4 regions of the Comamonas sp. DB36 genome follow, and region 3 is predicted to be linked to each of the others. Evidence: predicted binding sites of a transcription regulator. Region 3 holds the regulator's gene; each other region holds the start of a gene.

Region 1 (5,041 bases), 120 kb from region 3:
GTCAACATCTTCGGCGGCATCATGAAGTGCGACACCATCGCCACGGGCGTGATCACGGCTTGCAAGGCCGTGAACCTGCAAGTGCCGCTGGTGGTTCGCATGAAGGGCACGAACGAAGTGCTGGGCAAGAAGATGCTGGCCGAATCCGGTCTGCCCATCATCTCGGCCGACACCATGGCTGAAGCTGCCACCAAGATTGTCGAAGCCGTCAAGTAATAGACCCTGGAGAGAGCAACATGTCGATCTATATCAACAAAGACACCAAAGTCATCACCCAGGGCATCACCGGCAAGACAGGCCAGTTCCACACTGAAAAGTGCCAGGAATACGCGAACGGCAAGAATGCCTTCGTCGCGGGCGTGAACCCCAAGAAGGCCGGCGAGTCGATCTTCAACATCCCAATCTACGGTTCCGTCAAGGAAGCCGCTCACCAGACCGGCGCAACCGTGTCGGTGATCTACGTGCCGCCCGCTGGCGCTGCTGCCGCGATCTGGGAAGCCGTCGAAGCCGACCTGGACCTGGCAATCTGCATCACCGAAGGCATTCCAGTCCGTGACATGCTCGAAGTGCGCAACCGCATGAAGGCCAAGGAAGCTGCCGGCGGCAAGAAGACCCTGCTGCTGGGCCCCAACTGCCCCGGTCTGATCACGCCCGACGAGATCAAGATCGGCATCATGCCCGGTCACATCCACAAGAAGGGCCGCATCGGCGTGGTCTCGCGCTCCGGCACGCTGACCTATGAAGCCGTGGCACAACTGACCGAACTGGGCATTGGCCAGTCGTCGGCTGTCGGCATCGGTGGCGACCCGATCAACGGTCTCAAGCACATCGACGTGATGAAGGCCTTCAACGACGATCCGGACACCGACGCCGTGATCATGATCGGTGAAATCGGCGGACCCGATGAAGCCGAAGCCGCCATGTGGTGCAAGGCCAATATGAAGAAGCCTATCGTCGGCTTCATCGCCGGTGTCACCGCCCCTCCGGGCAAGCGCATGGGCCACGCCGGCGCGCTGATCTCCGGTGGTGCCGACACGGCCGACGCCAAGCTCGCCATCATGGAAGAGTGCGGCTTCACGATCACCCGCAACCCGTCGGAAATGGCGCGTCTGCTCAAGGGCCTGATCTGATCTTCAAGGCTTGATGCCGCCTGGGGCCGCGCTCTTGCAGCGCAGTCCGCAGGACAAGGGATGGATGCTTTTCGCACCGTGATGGCGCGCAGGGCACCATCCTTTTTTCATGGGCACGCGCTACCATGGGCCCCCAAAAGTCAAAGGGTCATTGCCTCCCCCGGGACAATCGCCGGGTTCGCACCACTCCGATGCGTCCGCCCCGGCCCTTCCAACCCATCTGCCTGTGCTCCTGCGCTTTTGCCGCCCCTCTCCGCCACGACCGCAGTGGCGCTACGCATTTGCGCAGCGCACCGACCCGGGCATGGTGCGTCCGAACAACGAAGATGCCGTGCATATCGAGGTGGACACCGTCTGGTCCGTGGCGGTGCTTGCCGACGGCATGGGCGGATATCGCGCCGGAGAAGTCGCCAGCGCGCTCGCGGTGCAGTGCATCACGCAGTCGCTGCAGCACAGCGCGCTCAAGTCGGCGAAAAAAAGCCAGCCGCCGCGCATGGCAGTGGTGCGCCGCGCGCTCGAGCATTGCGTGCAGGCCGCGAACATATCCGTGCGCGCGCATGCGCGCGAACATGCCGATTGCCAGGGCATGGGGGCCACCGTGGTCGCGGCGGTATTCGTGCAGGACCGCCTGGTCCTGGCCCACCTCGGCGACTCGCGCGCCTATCTGTGGCGCGGCGAGACGCTGACGCAGCTCACCAGCGATCATTCCTGGCTGCAGGAACAGATAGACGCCGGCCAGATCAGCGCCGACGCCGCAGCGCAGTCCGGCCTGGGCCATCTGGTCACGCGCGCGCTCGGGGTCGCCGAATGTGCGCGGCCCACGCTGCACGAGCAGATGCTCGAAGCCGGCGACCGCATCCTGCTGTGCTCCGACGGCCTCAGCGACCTGCTGACCGCAGGCGAGATCGCAGCGCTGCTGGCCACGCCCGAGCCGCTGGCCCGGCAAGCGGAGCAATTGATAGCGCGCGCCAACGCGCTCGGTGGTCATGACAACATCAGCGTCATTCTTGCGAGCGTCGAGCCCGCGCCCGCGCCCGCGCGCTGACCGCGCTTCGCGTCCCGCCGCGCGGCCGGCCATGCCCCGCAAAACCCTCTAAACTTCCCCGTTGCCTGCCTTCACTCAAGGCGGCGCGCCCATCACCCGCAGGAGTCCCGTGCATGCCCAGCCTGGTCATTTCAATTGACGGAACCATCATCAAGGAAGTCGCGCTGACCAAGGAGCGCACCACGCTCGGGCGGCGGCCTTACAACGACATCGTGATCAGCAATCTGGCCGTCAGCGGCGAGCATGCGCTGCTGCATTGCGTGGACGGCCGCGTCACCATCGAAGACCTGCACAGCACCAACGGCACTTATGTGAACCAGCAGCGCATCACGCGCCAGGAACTGCAGCATGACGATCAGCTGCATATCGGCCAGTACCAGCTGAGCCTGCAGTTCACCCCCGAGGAATATGCGGCCTGGGCCGCGACCGCGGCTGCGGCCCAGCCCGCCTGCCTGCGCATTGAAGGCGATGCCGCACGCGAAGTGGCGCTGGTCAAGCCCGTGACCACCCTGGGCAAGCCCGGCGTGGCCGTGGCCGCGATCACGCGCAAGGCCACGGGCTTCACGGTCGCGCGCACCGAAGGCACGGACGGCAGCCTGCGCCTCAACGGCCTGGCCGTGGGCTCCGAGCCCCGGCCGCTGCAGCATGACGACCTGATCGAACTGGCGGGCACGCGGCTGCACTTCATCCTGCTACACCCCGCCACCTGAGGCCCTGCGCTGGGTCAAGAGTGACATCTTTTGGCACGATACCCACAGCCATGACAACTTTGTCATACGACCGCGGCAAACTTGTCAGAAAATGTTGGAATGTCGCTGGACTTGCAAGCAAAACTTGCCTGCGCAGAGGACAGATCACCGAACGCGCATTGGCACAACAATTGCTGATGTGGGTTACCTAATTTTTTACTCAGGAGCTTTACATGAAGCGTTCTATCCAGCAAGGTTTTACCTTGATCGAACTGATGATCGTTGTGGCGATCATTGGTATTTTGGCGGCCGTGGCACTGCCGGCGTATCAGACCTACATGCAAAAAGCACGCTTCTCTGAAGTCGTGCTGCAAGGTTCGGCCTGCCGCGCTGATGTTTCGGCGAAATACCAGACATCCATGGACCCCCTCAGCGCGACCAATCCAGGCCCAGGCGGCTGGGGATGTGAGATTCCTGCAGTGACTGGTGAAACGGTTGCCGGAAAATACGTGACTGAAGTCGCTACCAACGCCGCAGGCGCTGCGCGTCTGGAAATCGTGGTGGCGGCAAATAGCGCAGCCGAAAAGGATCTTGGCCTTCCCGCCGCAACGCACTACCTGTATTTCGTTCCTTTGACGAAGGACGGTGCAGAAATTACTACTGCTTTGCTGACAGCAACAGGAGCTAATAACCTTGCGGGCAAGCAGATCGGCGGCATGAAGTGCATGGCCGCAAGCGACGCAGCTGCTCAACTTAAGAAACTGCTTCCAGGCAGCTGCTCTGTCGCAACCGCTGCAATTGCAGGCGGAACGACTTTCTCCGCGCAATAAACGCTTTTGCTGCCGATTTACACCCATTTGGGTTAACCACCCGATGGCTACAACGGTCTGCCGAATTTCGGCAGACCGTTTTTTTATGACTGTGTCACCCAACTTCCCGACTTCCCCCCGTGCTTCTCCAGCACGCGCACGCCGGAGATGGTCATTCGCCGGTCCGCGGCCTTGCACATGTCGTAGATCGTCAGCAGCGCGATCTGCACCGCCGTCAGCGCTTCCATTTCAACGCCCGTAGGCCCCACGGTTTCCACCGTGGCGCGGCATTCGACGGCATTGTCGGCCTCAATCAATTCAAAATCGACAGCCACGCGCGTCAGCGCCAAGGGATGGCATAGCGGAATCAAATCACTGGTCTTTTTCGCGGCCATGATGCCCGCGATGCGCGCAATGCCCAGCACGTCGCCTTTCTTTGCGCTGCCCGAGGCGATCAGGGCCAGCGTTGCGGGCAGCATGATGATTCGGCCTTCGGCAATCGCTATGCGGTGGGTCGCGGCCTTTGCGGCGACATCGACCATATGGGCCTGGCCCTGGGCGTCGAAATGGGTGAGCGGAGAAGTCATGGTGCTGGGGTCGGGCAGCGCGCGGGGCGCCGTCCGACGGAACGTTAAGTCAATCAAGGCATCATAGTGGGGTGTGCCACAGCCACCGCCGAACCCCTCGGCGATGCCCCCAGGTTGCAAACAATGCTTTTTTCCCGACAAAAACCCTTGCGCATGCTGCTCGCGCTGGCCATCACCGGCGCCACGCTGCTGCCTCCGCCACTCGCGGCCCAGCTGCAGCTGCCCACGCTGGGCGACGGCGCGAGCATCACCACCAGCGACGAGCGGCGCATGGGCGACCGCATCATCCGCTCGCTGTACCGCGACCCCGACTATCTCGAGGATGCGCCGCTGCAGGAATATGTCGAAGGCATATGGAAGCCGCTGCTGGCCGCGGCGCGCGCGCGCGGCGAGCTGTCGCCCGAGCTCGATGAGCGCTTTGCCTGGCAGATCCTGCTGGGCCGCGACAGGTCGGTGAATGCGTTCGCGCTGCCCGGCGGCTATTTTGGCGTGCACCTGGGGCTGATCGGCGTGGTCGGCACGCGCGACGAACTGGCCTCGGTGCTGGCCCATGAACTGAGCCATGTGAGCCAGCGGCATATCGCCCGCATGATCGCCGGCCAAAGCCGGCATACGCCGCTGATGATCGCCTCGATGATCCTGGGCGCGCTGGCCGCGTCTAAGAGCCCCGACGCGGCCCAGGCGCTGATGATAGGCGGCCAGGCGGCCATGGTGCAGAACCAGCTCAATTTCTCGCGCGACATGGAGCGCGAAGCCGACCGCATGGGCTACGGCCTGATGG
Region 2 (5,041 bases), 1.5 Mb from region 3:
CCAGGCGGCCGGCCCATTCCTGGGCAAGTTCGCGCAACACGTTCCAGGCCAGCGGCTGGGCCTGGGGCTCCCACCAGTCGCAGTGGGTGCGCAGGTGCACCGTGCCGGCTTCATGGGCCCACTGCAGCGCGCGGCTGGCGCGCGCACGCACGTCGGCTGGCGTCCAGCTGCGGCGGTCGACCATCATCGCGTCAATGGCGCCCAGCAGGCCGGGCTGCACGGACCCCATGCGTGCCAGCGTGAAGGCCTTGTCCAGATGCGTGTGGGCATCGACCAGGCCGGGCAGCACCAGGGCGCCGGCCAGGTTCCAGGCCGTGCCCGCGGGCGGCGTGAATTGCGCGTCGTGCGGCGCCAGGCCCAGTACCCGGCCCTGGGTCAGGTGCAGGTCGGCCAGCGCGGGCCGGCCGCCATGCTCGGGCCACTGCGCGGGCAGCAGCCAGCGTGGCAGGCGCGCGGCAAGAAGATGTTGGGGAGCGTGCATGTCGAGTCCTTCAGGCAAAGCGCGCCATGGCCTCGCCCACGCGCGCCTTGAAGGCCTCGAGGCGCTGCGGCGTGGCGACGTTCAGGTGGTAGCAGGCGTGGTAGTCGACGCGCGCCTTGCCGCCCGTGAGCAGGCGCAGATAGCGCGTCACCGACTTGCGCGGCGGGTCGCCCATCAGCAGCGCGGTCCAGCGCGGCCGGCCATAGGTGACCACGGCCGAGATGCGCTTGAGGTGCGTGAGCGCGGGCTTGACGTTTTGCGGGTCGCTGATGTCAAAGGCCACGCCGGGCATCAGCACGCGGTCGAAGAAGCCCTTGAGCATGGCCGGCATGCCGAAGCACCAGGTGGGAAAGCAGAACACCACGGCCTCGGCGCGCAGCAGCCGGTCCACGTAGCCCTGCACCGGCAGGCGGTTGCCGGGCACCTCGTGATAGCCCAGGCGCTCGGCGCGGCTGAGCACCGGATTGAAGTCCTCGGCGTAGAGGTCGCAGTCGTCGACTTCATGCCCGGCGCTGCGCAGGTTGAGCAGCACTTCGGTATGCAGCGCCGCCTGGTAGCTGGTCTCGACCGGATGGCAATAGATCACAAGAACGCGCATCGCCGCTCCTCAGAGATCGAGCGTCAGCGCCGGGCCGTGGCTGCGCGCGCAGCAGACCGCGACATGGGTGCGCTGCTCCTCGGCGCTCAGGCAGCTGTCGCGGTGCTCGGGCGCGCCATCGAGCCAGCGCGTGACGCAGGTGCCGCACACGCCTTGCTCGCACAGCGTGTCGATGGCGATGCCGGCGAGCTGCAGCACGTCGGCCATGCTTTCGCCGGGCGCTACGCTCAGGCGCAACTGGCTGCGCGCCAGCACCAGTTCAAAAACGTGTTCGCTGGCGCAGGACAAAGGGGCAGGGGCGGTGATTTGCATTTTTGACCATTTGATTTGATCGAACGGTCAAACTATTGCAAATGCTGTGCCAGCCTGCTGCCCTCTCTGAGCGGGGCGGCAGCGCGACCCGGGTGCCCGCGAACGTGCAGGCCGTGCTTATTCTGGTGCGAGCCCGCAGCCCAGCAGCACAAAAGTGGTGAGCTCGCGCATGATGGGTTCGCGGTCAATGGCGGCGTCGGGCGCGACGCCCAGCATGATGTGCACCTGCACGCCGTAGTCGGCGTAGTGCTGTGTCATTCCCCAGATCTGCATCAGCAGCACCGTGGGATCGAGCGCGCGCATGCGGCCTTCGGCAATCCAGCGGTTGATCAGTTCGACCTTCTGCTGCGTGGACTTCACGGCCACGGGCCAGTACTTGCCCAGGTTGCGCCCGCCGCCCAGCACCTCGGACGTGAAGATGCGCGACAGCCCCGGGTTGTCGAGCGCGTAGTCGAGCTTCTTGCGCACATAGCCGCTGAGCACGGTTTTCGGGTCGTCACTGTCGATATCGAACACAAAGGCGCTGGACCAGCCATTGAGCACCGAATACAGCAGCTCCTCGTAAAGCTCTTCCTTGCTGCTGATGTAATAGTGCAGCTGGGGCTTGGTCAGGCCCGCGCGCTCGGCAATGGCCTTGGTCGAGGCGCCCTTGAAGCCGTGGCGGCTGAACTCGGCAATGGCCGCCTCGCGGATCGCGCCCAGGATGCGTTCACGCCCTTGCTTGGCGCGGCTGGTGAGCGCGCCGGCGGGCGCGCTGTCTTCGGGTTCTATCATGGGCAGGCCGGTGGAGAGCAACGCTGCCGATTCTGCCTGCATCAGGCTTTCCAGAAGCCGATATGGGGAACGCTGGCTTCCTCTATCATCGTCGGGCCCAGGCACTCGATCTCGTGCGGCGAGGCCGCGAACACGTCGCGGCAGGACAGCTCGGCGTCGCGCTGCTCGGCATGCTCGCCGCGAAACACGCGCAGGCGCACGGCATCGATGCCGAACACCACCCGGCCTATGCCCGACCAGAAGATCGCGCCCGCGCACATCACGCAGGGCTCGGCCGAAGAATACAGCGTGGCCTGGGCCAGCACGTCGCGCGCCACGCGCGGGCTCAGCTGGCGCACGGCATTGGTCTCGGCATGGCCCGTGCAGTCGCCGGTCTCGGTGGTATTGCAATAGGCTTCGGCCAGCAGCTTGCCGTCGGCATCGACGACCACCGCGCCAAACGGCCGGTTGCCGCGCGCGCGCGCCGTGGCCGACAAGGCAATGGCCTGGCGCAGATAGCGGCCGTCGGTGTCGCCTACGGGCGTGGGTTCTTCAAGAAAATCAGGGCTGGCAAACATGAGTGCGGGCATGGCGGTCTCCGGCGTTGAGAAAAGCGCAGGCAGGGCTGCGGCGGTCTGCGCCATGCACTTTGCATGCCAGGCAGGCACCCTTCTTGCTTGGCTTTTGCCAGGAGTAGAAGCGTTCACTGTGCGGTCCATGGGGCCTGGCCAGCCGGAAATTGCTCCTGAAGCCTGCATGTCCTGGCTTCAGGAAAAGCCGGATGGCGCGCGCGCCTGTCCGGCTGGCTGAAGCCGGGAGCGGGAAGACTTTTGTTTGACTTCCATCTTCTGGAGAACCGCATGACCACCGCCACCTACGACCTGACCGAGCTGCAGAAGGAAACGCGCATGGGCGCGCTGGGCTCGGAAAGCAGCCGCCGCGAAATCCGCCGCATCGATCTTTCCGACTTCGCCGCGCGCAAGCGCGAGATTGCCGAGCAACTCTGGGACGCCGCCGTCGATGTCGGCTTCTTCCAGGTCGTGAACCACGGCATCGCGCTGGACGACGTGCACCACGCGTTTGCCATGACCGAGCGCTTCTTCGCGCTGCCCGATGCCGTCAAGGCCCAATACCCTTTGAAGAAGGCGCTCAACGTCGGCTGGGAAAGCCGCGCCCAGGTGCGGCCGTCGACGGGAACGCCCGACCAGAAGGAGTCCTACCAGATCACGCGCCCGCACATGCAGGGCCTGTGGCCCAGCGAGGAGGAGCTGGCGGGCTTCCAGGCCACCATGCTGGCGTTCGAAGGCCAATGCTGGCAGGTGGCAATGCAGGTGCTGTCGTGCTTTGCCTGGAAGCTGGGCTTTGACGACGGCTTCTTCCTGCGCGCGCATGACCCGGCGCAAGCCAGCTACCAGAGCACCCTGCGCCTGCTGCATTACTTCGCCACGCCGCCCGAGCAGCAGGCCAATCTGGGCCTGTGGCGCGCCGGCGCGCACACCGACTTCGACTGCCTGAGCCTGCTGTTCCAGCGCCAGGGCCAGGGCGGGCTGCAGGTCTGCCCGGGCAAGGAAATGGACAGCCAGGAGTGGACTTCGGTGCAGCCCGATGAAAAAGCCATCACCTGCAATATCGGCGACATGCTGATGCGCTGGAGCGACGACCAGCTGCCGTCGAACTTCCACCGCGTGAAGAACCCGCTGCCCGGCGAATACATGGGCCCGCGCTACAGCATGGCGTTCTTCGCCCAGGCCAACCGCGATGCCATCATCGAAGGCCCGGGCCGCAAGTACCCGCCGATTGCCGCGGGCGACTACCTGAACCAGCGCGTGGCGGCGAACTTCAAGGCGTACTGAAAGGCGCGCGAGCGCGCGCCTTTCATCGCGCGGCGCGTTGTCAGGCGACGGCGACGGCGCCGGCTTCGGCCAGCGTCGGGTAGTCGGTGTAGCCTTGCGCGCCGCCGCCATAAAGCGTCTTGGGATCGAGCGCGGCCAGCGGCGCGCCGGACTGCAGGCGTTCGACCAGATCGGGGTTGGCGATGAACGGCCGGCCGAACGCAAACAGGTCGGCCTTGTCTTCGGCCAGGCGCTTGGAAGCCAGTTCGAGGTCATAGCCGTTGTTGGCCATGTAGGTGTTGCGAAAACGCTTGCGCAGGCTCGCGTAGTCGAACGCTGCGACATCGCGCGGCCCGCCGGTCGCGCCTTCGACCACATGCAGGTAGACCAGGTCCAGCGCGTCCAGGCCGTCGACGATATGGTCGAACTGCGCTTGGGGCTCGCTGCAGCTGATGCCGTTGGCCGGCGACACCGGCGAGATGCGAATGCCCGTGCGCTTGGCGCCGATCTCGCCCACGACGGCGGCCGCGACTTCGAGCATCAGGCGCGCGCGGTTCTCGATCGAGCCGCCATAGGCATCGGTGCGCTGGTTGGCGCCGTCCTTGGCGAACTGGTCAAGCAGATAGCCGTTGGCGCCATGGATCTCGACGCCGTCAAAGCCCGCGGCAATGGCGTTGGCCGCGGCATGGCGGAAATCGTTGACTATGCCCGGCAGTTCGCGCAGCTCGAGCGCGCGCGGCGCTGAGACTTCCTCGAAGCGGTTGTTGACAAAGGTCTTGCCTTGGGCGCGTATCGCCGATGGGGCCACGGGCGCGGCGCCGCCGGCCTGCAGGTCGACATGCGAGATGCGCCCCACATGCCACAGCTGCAGGAAGATGTGGCCGCCCTTGGCGTGCACCGCATCGGTGACCTTGCGCCAGCCCGCGATCTGCGCGGGCGTGTAGATGCCGGGCGTGTCCTGGTAGCCCTGGCCCTGCTGCGAGATCTGCGAGGCTTCGGAGATCAGCAGGCCCGCGGAGGCGCGCTGGCTGTAGTAGGTGGCGGCGAGATCGCTGGGAACGAAAC
Region 3 (5,041 bases):
ACGGCCGCACCGTGTTTCGTGTGCGCGTAGGTCCGTTCGCCAAGCGCGATGACGCCGAGCAGCTCAAGGGCAAGCTCGAAGGCGCGGGCGTGGATTCCGCGCTGGTGCGGGTGCAGCGCTGAACTTTTTAGCGCGCCCGCCCTCTGACCTATCAGAACCGAACAAGGAGTGTTGTTTCATGAAACGCCGTGAGTTTTCTCTGGCTGCCGCTGCGGCAGCTTCCGCTTCCGCTTTTTCCTTTGTCGCCACGCCTGCTCTGGCCCAGGCCGCGTTCAAGGAAGGCAAGGATTACGCCAAGCTGTCCAAGCCCGTGGCGACCACCGCCGGCGCCGGCAAGGTCGAGGTGATCGAGTTCTTCTGGTACAGCTGCCCGCATTGCCATGCTTTCGAGCCGGCGTTCGCGGCCTGGAAGTCGGCGGCGCCCGCCGATGTGGTGGTGCAGCGCGTGCCCGTGGGCTTCAATGCCAGCTTCGTTCCCCAGCAAAAGCTGTACTACGCGCTGCTCGCCATGGGCAAGCTCGATGAAGTCCACACCAAGGTGTTCCAGGCAATCCACGTCGAGCGCAACCGCCTGGCCAAGGATGACGACATCTTTGCCTGGGTCGGCAAGCAGGGCGTGGATGTGAACAAGTTCAAGGAAGCCTACAACTCGTTCACCGTGTCCAACCAGGTGCGCAAGGCGACCCAGCTGCAGCAGGACTACAACGTCGAAGGCGTGCCTTCGATCGGCGTGGCCGGGCGCTTCTACACCGATGGCACGATGGCCGGCAACATGGCCAATGTGCTGCGCGTGACCGATCACCTGATCGCCGTGAGCCGCAAGGGCTGATAGCGCCCGGCACATGCCGCACCAGCCCGCCTTGCGCGGGCTTTTTTGTGTGCGCGCTTCGCTCGGGCCTGCGGCTGTCCGGCCTTTCATCCCCTGGTTCATGTCAGGGCGTGGCGAATTAATGGGTGACACGCCCTACAATGGTCGCAAGATTCGTGCCCTCCATGAAAAAACGCCTACTCCCCCTCCTATTGCTTTCAGCCCTTGTCTGCGGCACGGTGCAGGCCGAAAAGGCCGACCGCAACAAGCCCATGAACATCGAGGCCGATGCACTGCGCCACGATGAACTCAAGCAGACCAGTGTCTTCACCGGCAACGTGGTGATGACCAAGGGCACTATCGTGCTGCGCGGCGCGCAGCTCGACGTGCGCCAGGATGCCGAGGGCTATCAGTTCGGCACCGTGATCGCGGCACCGGGCAAGCGCGCGTTTTTCCGGCAAAAGCGCGACACCTTGCCGGGTCAGCCCGATGAGTATGTCGAAGGCGAGGCCGAAGTCATCGAGTACGACGGCAAGGTCGACAACGTCAAGCTGATACGCCGCGGCGAACTGCGCCGCTACCGCGGCACGGCGCTGAGCGACGAGATCACGGGCGCGGTCATCGTCTACAACAACCTCACCGATGTGTTCACCGTCGACGGCCAGGCCCGTGCGCCAGGCGGCGGCAGCACGGCTTCGGGAGGGCGGGTGCGCGCCGTGCTCGCGCCCAAGGAGCAGCCGCCGGCCCCGCCTGCCGCGCCGGCCGCCAACCTGCGTCCCAGCATGACCATCGAACCGAAGAAATGAGCCGCGCTCCGTGAACCCAACCCCGCCCGAATCCAGCCGCCTTGAAGTCAAGCACCTGGCCAAATCCTATGGCAGCCGCAAGGTCGTCAAGGACGTCTCGCTGGCGGTGCAAAAAGGCGAAGTCGTGGGCCTGCTGGGACCCAATGGCGCGGGCAAGACCACGTCGTTCTACATGATCGTGGGCCTGGTGCGCTGCGATGCCGGCGACATCTTCATCGACGGCCAGGCGGTGGGCAACATGCCCATCCACCAGCGCTCTCGCCTTGGGCTGTCGTATCTGCCGCAGGAGGCGTCGATCTTTCGCAAGCTCAGTGTCGAAGACAATGTGCGCGCGGTGCTCGAACTGCAGCGCGACGATGACGGCAAGCCGCTGACGCGCGACGAAATCGAGCGCCGCCTGCTGGCGCTGCTGCAGGAGCTGCGCGTTGACCATCTGCGCGAATCGCCTGCGCTGGCGCTGTCGGGCGGCGAACGCCGGCGCGTCGAGATCGCGCGTGCGCTGGCGACCCAGCCGCGCTTCATTCTGCTGGACGAGCCTTTTGCCGGTATCGATCCCATTGCCGTGATCGAGATCCAGCGCATCATCGGCTTTCTCAAGGCGCGCGGCATCGGTGTACTGATCACCGATCACAACGTGCGCGAAACGCTGGGCATCTGCGATCACGCCTTCATCATCAGCGACGGCCATGTGCTGGCGCAGGGCACGCCTGCGGAGATCGTGGAAAACGCCGATGTACGCCGGGTCTACCTCGGCGAGCACTTCCGGATGTGATGGCCATGTGCATGAGCTTGTGTCGGTCTGAGGGGGAATGCTGTTGAAGCCGGGTCTGTCTCTACGTGTATCGCAGCATCTCGCACTCACGCCCCAGCTGCAGCAATCGATCTGGCTGCTGCAGCTCTCGACGCTGGAGCTGAGCCAGGAAGTCGAGCACATGCTCGACGACAATCCGTTCCTGGAACGCACCACCGAGGAAGCCGAGCGCGAGGAGTTCGGCCTGGCGCAATCCGATGTGCCCGCGCAGCGCGACGACTATGCCGACGACGCCTACGCATCGACTGCGTCGACCAGCGAGAAATCCAGCAGCAGCGAAACCGACGGCAGCGAAGTCACGGCCGCGGCCGATGCCGCACCCGATTGGGAAGGCGACGGCAGCGCCGATCTGGCGCCCGACGACAGCGAATGGGGCGGCGAAGCGCGCGCGCGCAGCGGCGACGACGACACCGAAGCCCAGGATCTGGCACATGGACATGAGTCGCTGACCGATTTCCTGCACCGCCAGGCGCTGTCGCTGCGCCTGGGCGATGTCGATCGCGCGGCGCTGCGCTTCATGATCGAATCGCTCAACGAACATGGCTATCTCGAGGACCCGCTCGAGGAACTCGCCGCGGGCCTGGCCGGGCCCGACGCGCTCGAGGAGCAGGAAGAGCTGGTCCACCATTTCACCGTGGCGCTGCGCCTGCTGCAGTCGCTCGAACCCGTGGGCGTGGGCGCGCGCAACCTGGCCGAATGCCTCACGCTGCAGCTCAAGCACCTGGCGGCGCGCGATGACGAACACACCGACGCCGCGACCGTGCAGACCGCGCTGCGCATCTGCGAGCAGCCCATGGACCTGCTGGCCCGGCGCGATGTGCGCCGGCTGATGCAGGCCTGCGGCGCGAGCGACGAACGCATTCGCGCGGCCATGGCCCTGATCGCGCGGCTGGAGCCCCGGCCCGGCCGGCGCTTTGCCGACGTGGAGCGCAATCTGGTCGTGCCCGACGTGCTGGTGCGCAAGATGGCGCGCAGCAGCGGCGACGGCCAGCCGCAGTTCAGCGTGCAGCTCAACCCCGACGTGATGCCGCGGCTGCGCGTGCACGACATCTATGCCAACGCCTTGCGCGGCCACAAGGGCAGCGAAGGGCATGCGGGACTGCAGCAGCGGCTGCAGGAGGCGCGCTGGTTCATCAAGAACATTCAGCAGCGCTTCGACACCATCCTGCGCGTGTCGCAGGCCATCGTGCAGCGGCAGAAGAACTTCTTCACCCATGGCGAACTCGCGATGCGCCCGCTGGTGCTGCGCGACATCGCCGATGAACTGGGCCTGCACGAGTCGACGATCAGCCGCGTGACCACGGCCAAGTACATGTCGACGCCCATGGGCACCTATGAACTCAAGTATTTCTTCGGCTCGGGCCTGGGCACCGAGACCGGCGGCAATGCGTCGAGCACTGCGGTGCGCGCGCTGATCAAGCAGTTCGTCGCGGCCGAGAACCCGCTCAAGCCGCTGTCGGACAGCCAGCTGGCCGACATGCTCAAGGAGCAGGGCATCGAGTGCGCGCGCCGCACCGTGGCCAAATACCGCGACGTGCTGAAGATCGCGCCGGCCAATCTGCGCAAGTCGCTGTAGCGCCCAGGGTCTGGCAACATGACCTCGAATGTTCGCACTTCACGGCAAACGCGTATCCTTGCCCCCCTGCTATGAATCAACTGCAACTGTTTTTGCCCTGCGCCGCCGGCGTTGAGGACTATCTGGCCGATGAGGCCCACCGTATCACGGGGCTCACGGGACACGACCTGCTCGTCGGCCGCGGCGGCGTGATGCTGCGCGCCTCGTGGCGCGATGCGCTGCTGCTCAACCTGCACAGCCGGCTCGCGCAGCGCGTGCTGGTGCAGTTGTCGACCTCGCAGTACCGCAACGAGAACGACCTGTACCGCGCGGCCAGCGAAGTGGCCTGGGAAATCTGGTTCACTCCGCGCCAGAGCTTCAAGATCGAAGTCACGTCCCAGCACAGCCCGCTGACCAGCCTGAATTTCGCCGCGCTGCGCGTCAAGGACGCGATCGCCGACCGCTTCCGCGCCAAGACCGGCGTGCGCCCCGACGTCGAGACCCGTTATCCCGACGTGCGCGTGCACCTGCACTTGACCACGGACGAGGCAACCATCTACATGGACACTTCGGGCGAAGCGCTGTTCAAGCGCGGCTGGCGCGAAGACAAGGGCGATGCCCCGCTCAAGGAAACGCTGGCCGCGGCAATGATTGCCGCCACCGGCTGGGACCCGCATGGCGACAATCCGCAGCCGCTGTACGACCCCTGCTGCGGCAGCGGCACGGTGGTGATCGAGGCCGCGCAGATCGCCTGCAGGATTCCTCCGGGCATCCAGCGCCGCTTTGCGTTCGAGAAGCTCGTGCCGTTCCAGCCCCATGTCTGGGAAGCCATCGTGCGCCAGGCCGAAGACGCGATCTGCGAAAGCCCGGTGGGCATCTATGGCTCCGACGTCTCGCACCGCATGGTCGATTTCGCCGAACGCAATGCCGAGCGCGCGGGCGTGGCCCGGGCCGTGAATCTGCGCGGCGGTGATGCGCTGCAGCGCATGCCGCCCAGCGAGCAGCCCGGCGTGATGGTGCTGAACCCGCCTTACGGCGAGCGTATCGCCGCGGCCGGCACC
Region 4 (5,041 bases), 1.5 Mb from region 3:
AGATCGTGCCCTACCGCGGCAACGGCCCGGCGCTCAATGACGCGCTTGCCGGCCAGGTGCAGGTCATGACCGATCAGCTGCCTTCGGCGCTGCCGCAGATCAAGGGCGGCAAACTGATTCCGGTCGCGCTGTCGGCGACGGCGCGCTCGCCCGATCTGCCCAACGTGCCGACGTTCAAGGAACTGGGCTACGACGACCTGAACGCGCTGGGCATCAGCTGGTTCGGCATCGTCGTGCCCAAGAACACGCCCGCGGCCACGGTGAAGAAGCTGCAGGATGCGGCGGTGAAGGCCGCCCACCTGCCCGACGTGCAAAAGCGCCTGCAGGCGCTGGGCGCGCAGGCCACCGAAATGGACCAGAGCAAGTTCCCCGCGCAGATCGCGGCCGACATCCAGCGCAACAAGGCCCAGCTCGACAAGGCCGGAATCCAGCCCGAATGACACCGCAGCGCCAGGAGACAACGCACATGACCGCAATCCACCAACTGCAGGATTTCTTCACGCGCGAGACCCCGCGCATGACCGCGCTCGCCGACCAGATCTGGTCGCTGGCCGAGCTGCGCTACGCCGAGATGTCGTCGGCCCAGCTGCACATCGATGCGCTGGCCAGCGCGGGCTTTCGCATCACGCGCAATGTCGCCGGCATTCCCACGGCCTTCGTGGCCGAATGGGGCGACGCGGGCCCGGCCATTGCGTTCCTCGGCGAATACGACGCGCTGTCGGGCCTGAACCAGCAAAGCGGCGCGCTGGTCTGCACGCCCTCGGTCGACAGCCCGGGCCTGGCGGGCCACGGCTGCGGCCACCATCTGCTGGGCACCTCGGCGCATTTCGCGGCCATCGCGCTCCAGGCCCATCTGCAGGCCAGCGGCCAGAAGGCGCGCATCCGCTACTACGGCTGCCCCGCCGAGGAAGGGGGCTCAGGCAAGACCTTCATGGCGCGCGCGGGCGTGTTCGATGATGTCGACGTCGCGCTCACTTGGCACCCCGCGAGCTTCACGGCGGTGTTCAGCCAGAACACGCTGGCCAACATCCAGGCCAAGTTCATCTTCCACGGCAAGGCCTCTCATGCCGCGCATTCGCCGCACCTGGGACGCAGCGCGCTGGACGCCGTCGAGCTGATGAACGTGGGCGTCAACTACCTGCGCGAACACATGCCTTCGGACGCGCGCGTGCACTACGCGGTCACCGATTCGGGCGGCATGTCGCCCAATGTGGTGCAGGCGCGCGCCGAAGTGCTCTACCTGATTCGCGCCGGCCGCAACCACGAGGCCGCCGAACTCTACGAGCGCGTGAAGAACGTCGCGCGCGGCGCGGCGCTGATGACGGATTGCCGCCTGGAGATCGTGTTCGACAAGGCCTGCTCCAACCTGCTGCAGAACACCACGCTCAGCCAGGTGATGTACGCGCAGATGCAGGCGCTGGGCCAGCTGCAGCTCGATGAGCGCGAGCAAAAGCGTGCCAGCGACTTCCAGGCCACGCTGGACCCGAACGACCTCGACTCGGTGAGCCGCCCGCTGGCCGCGGTGCTGCGCGGCAAGGTGCCGGCGGTGTTCGAAGGCCTGGCGCCCTATGACCCCAAGGCGCAGGAGACCATGTTTGGCTCCACCGATGTGGCCGATGTCAGCTGGATCACGCCCACGGTGCAGGCCTGGGTCGCCTGCTATGCGTTCGGCACGCCGCTGCACTCCTGGCAGATGGTCTCGCAAGGCCAGTCGGGCCTGGCGCACGCGGGCATGGTGCATGCGGCCAAGGTGCTGACCGCGACCGCGGTGGAACTGATTGCCAACCCGGCGCTGATTGCCGCGGCCAAGGCCGAGCTGCTCGAGCGCCGCCAGGGCCAGCCCTATGCCTGCCCGATACCGGCGGATGTGCCGCTGCCGTTTTTGCGCAAGTAGGAGCACGCCTTTCGCACTGCTGTTGTCACCGGGCCGCCATTTTGAGGACAGGACGTTCATGGTTCGACAGGCTCACCATGAACGGTTTCCCCGTTGATCCCGCGGCCCCGTCGAACCATGAACGTACAGCTTAGAGTGCCTGTGCGGGACCTGTTTCGGCACAAAATGGCACTTTTCTTGCTTGTGTCATTGCATGAGCCATCCCCTGCGCATCGTGGTCATTGTTCCGGATCTGGCCCTGCTGGACGAGCAGGAAGAGCATGTGCGCCTGCAGCTCGAACGCTCGCGCTCGCTGCGCGTGGGGCTGCTCGAAGCGCAATATGACATCGTTGCCACGCTGCCCGCCGATGTATTTCTCAGCGAGCGCATTGCCCAGCTGCGCCCCGATCTGATCATCGTCGACACCGAAAGCGAAGCCCGCGACGCGCTCGAACATGTGGTCATGGCCACGCGCGACGAGCGCCGCCCCATCGTGCTGTTCACCAACGACCCCGACACCACCCATGTGCGCGACGCCGTGGCCGCGGGGGTGTGTGCCTATATCGTCGAAGGCCTGGCGCCGCAGCGCATACGCCCCATCCTGCAGGTGGCGATGGCGCGCTTCAAGCATGAGCAGTCGCTGCGCGCCGAGCTGCAGGATGCGCGCGACGAGCTCAAGGACCGCAAGACCATTGACCGCGCCAAGGGCATTCTGATGGAGCGCCAGGCGCTGAGCGAAAAGCAGGCCTACGACCGGCTGCGCAAGCTCGCGATGGACAAGGGCATCAAGATGGTGCAGATCGCCCAGCGCATGATAGACGCGGCCGAACTTCTGGGCTGAATGCCCCGATTCAGCGCAGGCGCACAGAAATGGCGCGCGGCCCAGGCCCCGGCCACCGGCGATTCGCGCCGCTTCCTTGGGAAAACAGTAAAAGCTCAGCTGGCACGGAAGCTGCTTAGAAAGAAACAAGGTCAACGAAGACCCCACCGACAGGCAATCAACGACTGATTGCCCGTCACCGGACAAAGGCGTCCCCATCACTGCACGTACAGCCCATGGCTTGCGCGCAGGATGCGGGCGCCTTTTTTTTCGCCACTTTTTGCCGAGACTGCATATGCCCGACCTGATGAAAACCGGACTTCCGCGCCGCACCGTTCTCCAAGCCGCCGCCGTGGGTGCCGCCGGCATCTCCCCTGCCCTGCGCGCGCTGGTCCATGCCCAGGGCTCCGATGCACCGGAGAAAAAGGAAGTCAAGATAGGCTTTATTCCGCTCACGGATTGCGCCAGCGTGGTGATGGCTTCGGTGCTGGGCATAGACAAGAAATACGGCATCAAGATCATTCCCACCAAGGAAGCGAGCTGGGCCGGGGTACGCGACAAGCTGGTCAACGGCGAACTCGACTGCGCCCATGTGCTCTACGGTCTGGTCTACGGCGTGCACTTGGGGCTGGGCGGCCCCAAGAAGGACATGGCCGTGCTGATGAACCTGAACAACAACGGCCAGGCGATCACGCTGGCCAAGAAGCTCGCCGACAAGGGTGCCGTGAACGGCGCGGGCCTGGCCAAGCTGATGGCCAGCGAGAAGCGCGAATACACCTTTGCCCAGACCTTCCCCACGGGCACGCATGCCATGTGGCTCTACTACTGGCTCGCGGCCAACGGCATCAACCCCATGAAGGATGCCAAGGTCATCACCGTGCCGCCGCCGCAGATGGTGGCCAACATGCGCGTCGGCAACATGGACGGCTTTTGCGTGGGCGAGCCCTGGAACCACCGCGCGATCATGGATGGCATAGGCGTCACGGCCGCCACCACCCAAGAAATCTGGAAGGACCACCCCGAGAAGGTGCTGGGCACGACGGCCGAGTTCGCCGACAAGTACCCCAACACCGCGCGCGCCGTCACCGCCGCCATTCTGGAAGCCGGCCGCTGGATCGATGCCAGCCTGGCCAACAAGAACCAGATGGCCGAGACCATTGCCGCCAAGTCCTATGTGAACACCAGCGTCGACGCGATCAACCAGCGCATCCTGGGGCGCTACCAGGACGGCATGGGCAAGACCTGGGACGATCCCAACCACATGAAGTTCTACAACGAGGGCGCTGTGAACTTCCCCTACCTGTCTGACGGCATGTGGTTCCTCACCCAGCACAAGCGCTGGGGCCTGCTCAAGGACCATCCCGACTACCTGGGCGTGGCCAAGGCCATCAACCGCACCGCCCTCTACAAGGAGGCGGCCACGGCCTCCAAGACGCCGCTGCCCAAGAGCGAGATGCGCAGCAGCAAGCTGATCGATGGCGTGGTCTGGGACGGCACGCAGCCGCAGAAGTACGCCGACAGTTTCAAGATCAAGGCCTGACGCCAGCGCCCGGCCCCCGGTTTCAACGGAAGAAGCACGATGAACACACATACTTTGTCGCCCAGCGCCGCGGCGCTGGGCGCGCCCCACGCCCGCCCGCACGAGAGCGCCGAACCCGTGGCGGAAATTGCACTGCCCGCGGCCGGACATGCGGCCCATGCCGTGGCCGCAAGACCGGCCGGCGCCCGGCCGCCAGGCCCGCTGGCGCTCAAGGCCCAGGCGCTGGTGAAGGCGGCCGTGCCGCCGCTGCTGGGACTGGCGCTGCTGGCGCTGGCCTGGACCGGCATTTCCATGGCCACCGGCGCGAGCATTCCCGGGCCGGCCGCGACCTTTGACCAGGCCGTCAAGCTGTTCAGCGACCCGTTCTACAGCAACGGCCCGAACGACCAGGGCGTGGGCTGGAACGTGCTGGCTTCGCTGGAACGCGTGGCCATAGGCTTTGGCCTGGCGGCGCTGGTCGGCATTCCTGCGGGCTTTCTGATCGGGCGCTTCAAGTTCCTGTCGAAGATGTTCAACCCCATCATCAGCCTGCTCAAGCCGGTGTCGCCGCTGGCCTGGCTGCCCATAGGCCTGCTGGTGTTCAAGGGCGCGAATCCCGCGGCCATCTGGACCATCTTCATCTGCTCGATCTGGCCCATGGTGATCAACACCGCCATAGGCGTGCAGCGCGTGCCCCAGGACTACATGAACGTGGCGCGCGTTCTCAACCTGTCCGAATGGAAGATCGCCACCAAGATCCTGCTGCCCTCGGTGTTGCCCTACATGCTGACCGGCGTGCGCCTGGCCGTGGGCACGGCCTGGCTGGTGA

The links. The regulator sigma-54, encoded in region 3, starts transcription at its own class of promoters, with help from an activator protein. The targets are predictions, from matches to a motif close to TGGCANGNAANCTGCTTT.
Region 1: the regulator sigma-54 is predicted to act here: its motif matches at 3,045-3,062, upstream of ACSVDO_RS20400 (pilin).
Region 2: the regulator sigma-54 is predicted to act here: its motif matches at 2,807-2,824, upstream of ACSVDO_RS05780 (isopenicillin N synthase family dioxygenase).
Region 4: the regulator sigma-54 is predicted to act here: its motif matches at 2,815-2,832, upstream of ACSVDO_RS12565 (CmpA/NrtA family ABC transporter substrate-binding protein).

The regions. Positions count from the first base shown of each region.
Region 1 covers NZ_CP196631.1:4,354,462-4,359,502, forward strand. The annotation lists gene sucC (ADP-forming succinate--CoA ligase subunit beta) at 1-216, shown strand, start outside; gene sucD (succinate--CoA ligase subunit alpha) at 237-1,130, shown strand; gene ACSVDO_RS20390 (PP2C family protein-serine/threonine phosphatase) at 1,435-2,175, shown strand; gene ACSVDO_RS20395 (FHA domain-containing protein) at 2,289-2,885, shown strand; gene ACSVDO_RS20400 (pilin) at 3,098-3,694, shown strand; gene moaC (cyclic pyranopterin monophosphate synthase MoaC) at 3,778-4,260, opposite strand; gene ACSVDO_RS20410 (M48 family metalloprotease) at 4,384-5,041, shown strand, end outside.
Region 2 covers NZ_CP196631.1:1,211,076-1,216,116, forward strand. The annotation lists gene ACSVDO_RS05755 (amidohydrolase family protein) at 1-481, opposite strand, end outside; gene ACSVDO_RS05760 (NAD(P)H-dependent oxidoreductase) at 492-1,079, opposite strand; gene ACSVDO_RS05765 (2Fe-2S iron-sulfur cluster-binding protein) at 1,089-1,391, opposite strand; gene ACSVDO_RS05770 (TetR/AcrR family transcriptional regulator) at 1,509-2,165, opposite strand; gene ACSVDO_RS05775 (nucleoside deaminase) at 2,207-2,734, opposite strand; gene ACSVDO_RS05780 (isopenicillin N synthase family dioxygenase) at 3,005-3,997, shown strand; gene ACSVDO_RS05785 (alkene reductase) at 4,038-5,041, opposite strand, start outside.
Region 3 covers NZ_CP196631.1:4,237,956-4,242,996, reverse strand. The annotation lists gene ACSVDO_RS19870 (SPOR domain-containing protein) at 1-122, shown strand, start outside; gene ACSVDO_RS19865 (thiol:disulfide interchange protein DsbA/DsbL) at 179-829, shown strand; gene lptA (lipopolysaccharide transport periplasmic protein LptA) at 994-1,614, shown strand; gene lptB (LPS export ABC transporter ATP-binding protein) at 1,625-2,386, shown strand; gene ACSVDO_RS19850 (RNA polymerase factor sigma-54) at 2,430-4,001, shown strand; gene ACSVDO_RS19845 (THUMP domain-containing class I SAM-dependent RNA methyltransferase) at 4,073-5,041, shown strand, end outside.
Region 4 covers NZ_CP196631.1:2,733,886-2,738,926, forward strand. The annotation lists gene ACSVDO_RS12550 (tripartite tricarboxylate transporter substrate-binding protein) at 1-440, shown strand, start outside; gene ACSVDO_RS12555 (M20 family metallopeptidase) at 467-1,894, shown strand; gene ACSVDO_RS12560 (ANTAR domain-containing response regulator) at 2,088-2,714, shown strand; gene ACSVDO_RS12565 (CmpA/NrtA family ABC transporter substrate-binding protein) at 2,989-4,233, shown strand; gene ntrB (nitrate ABC transporter permease) at 4,273-5,041, shown strand, end outside.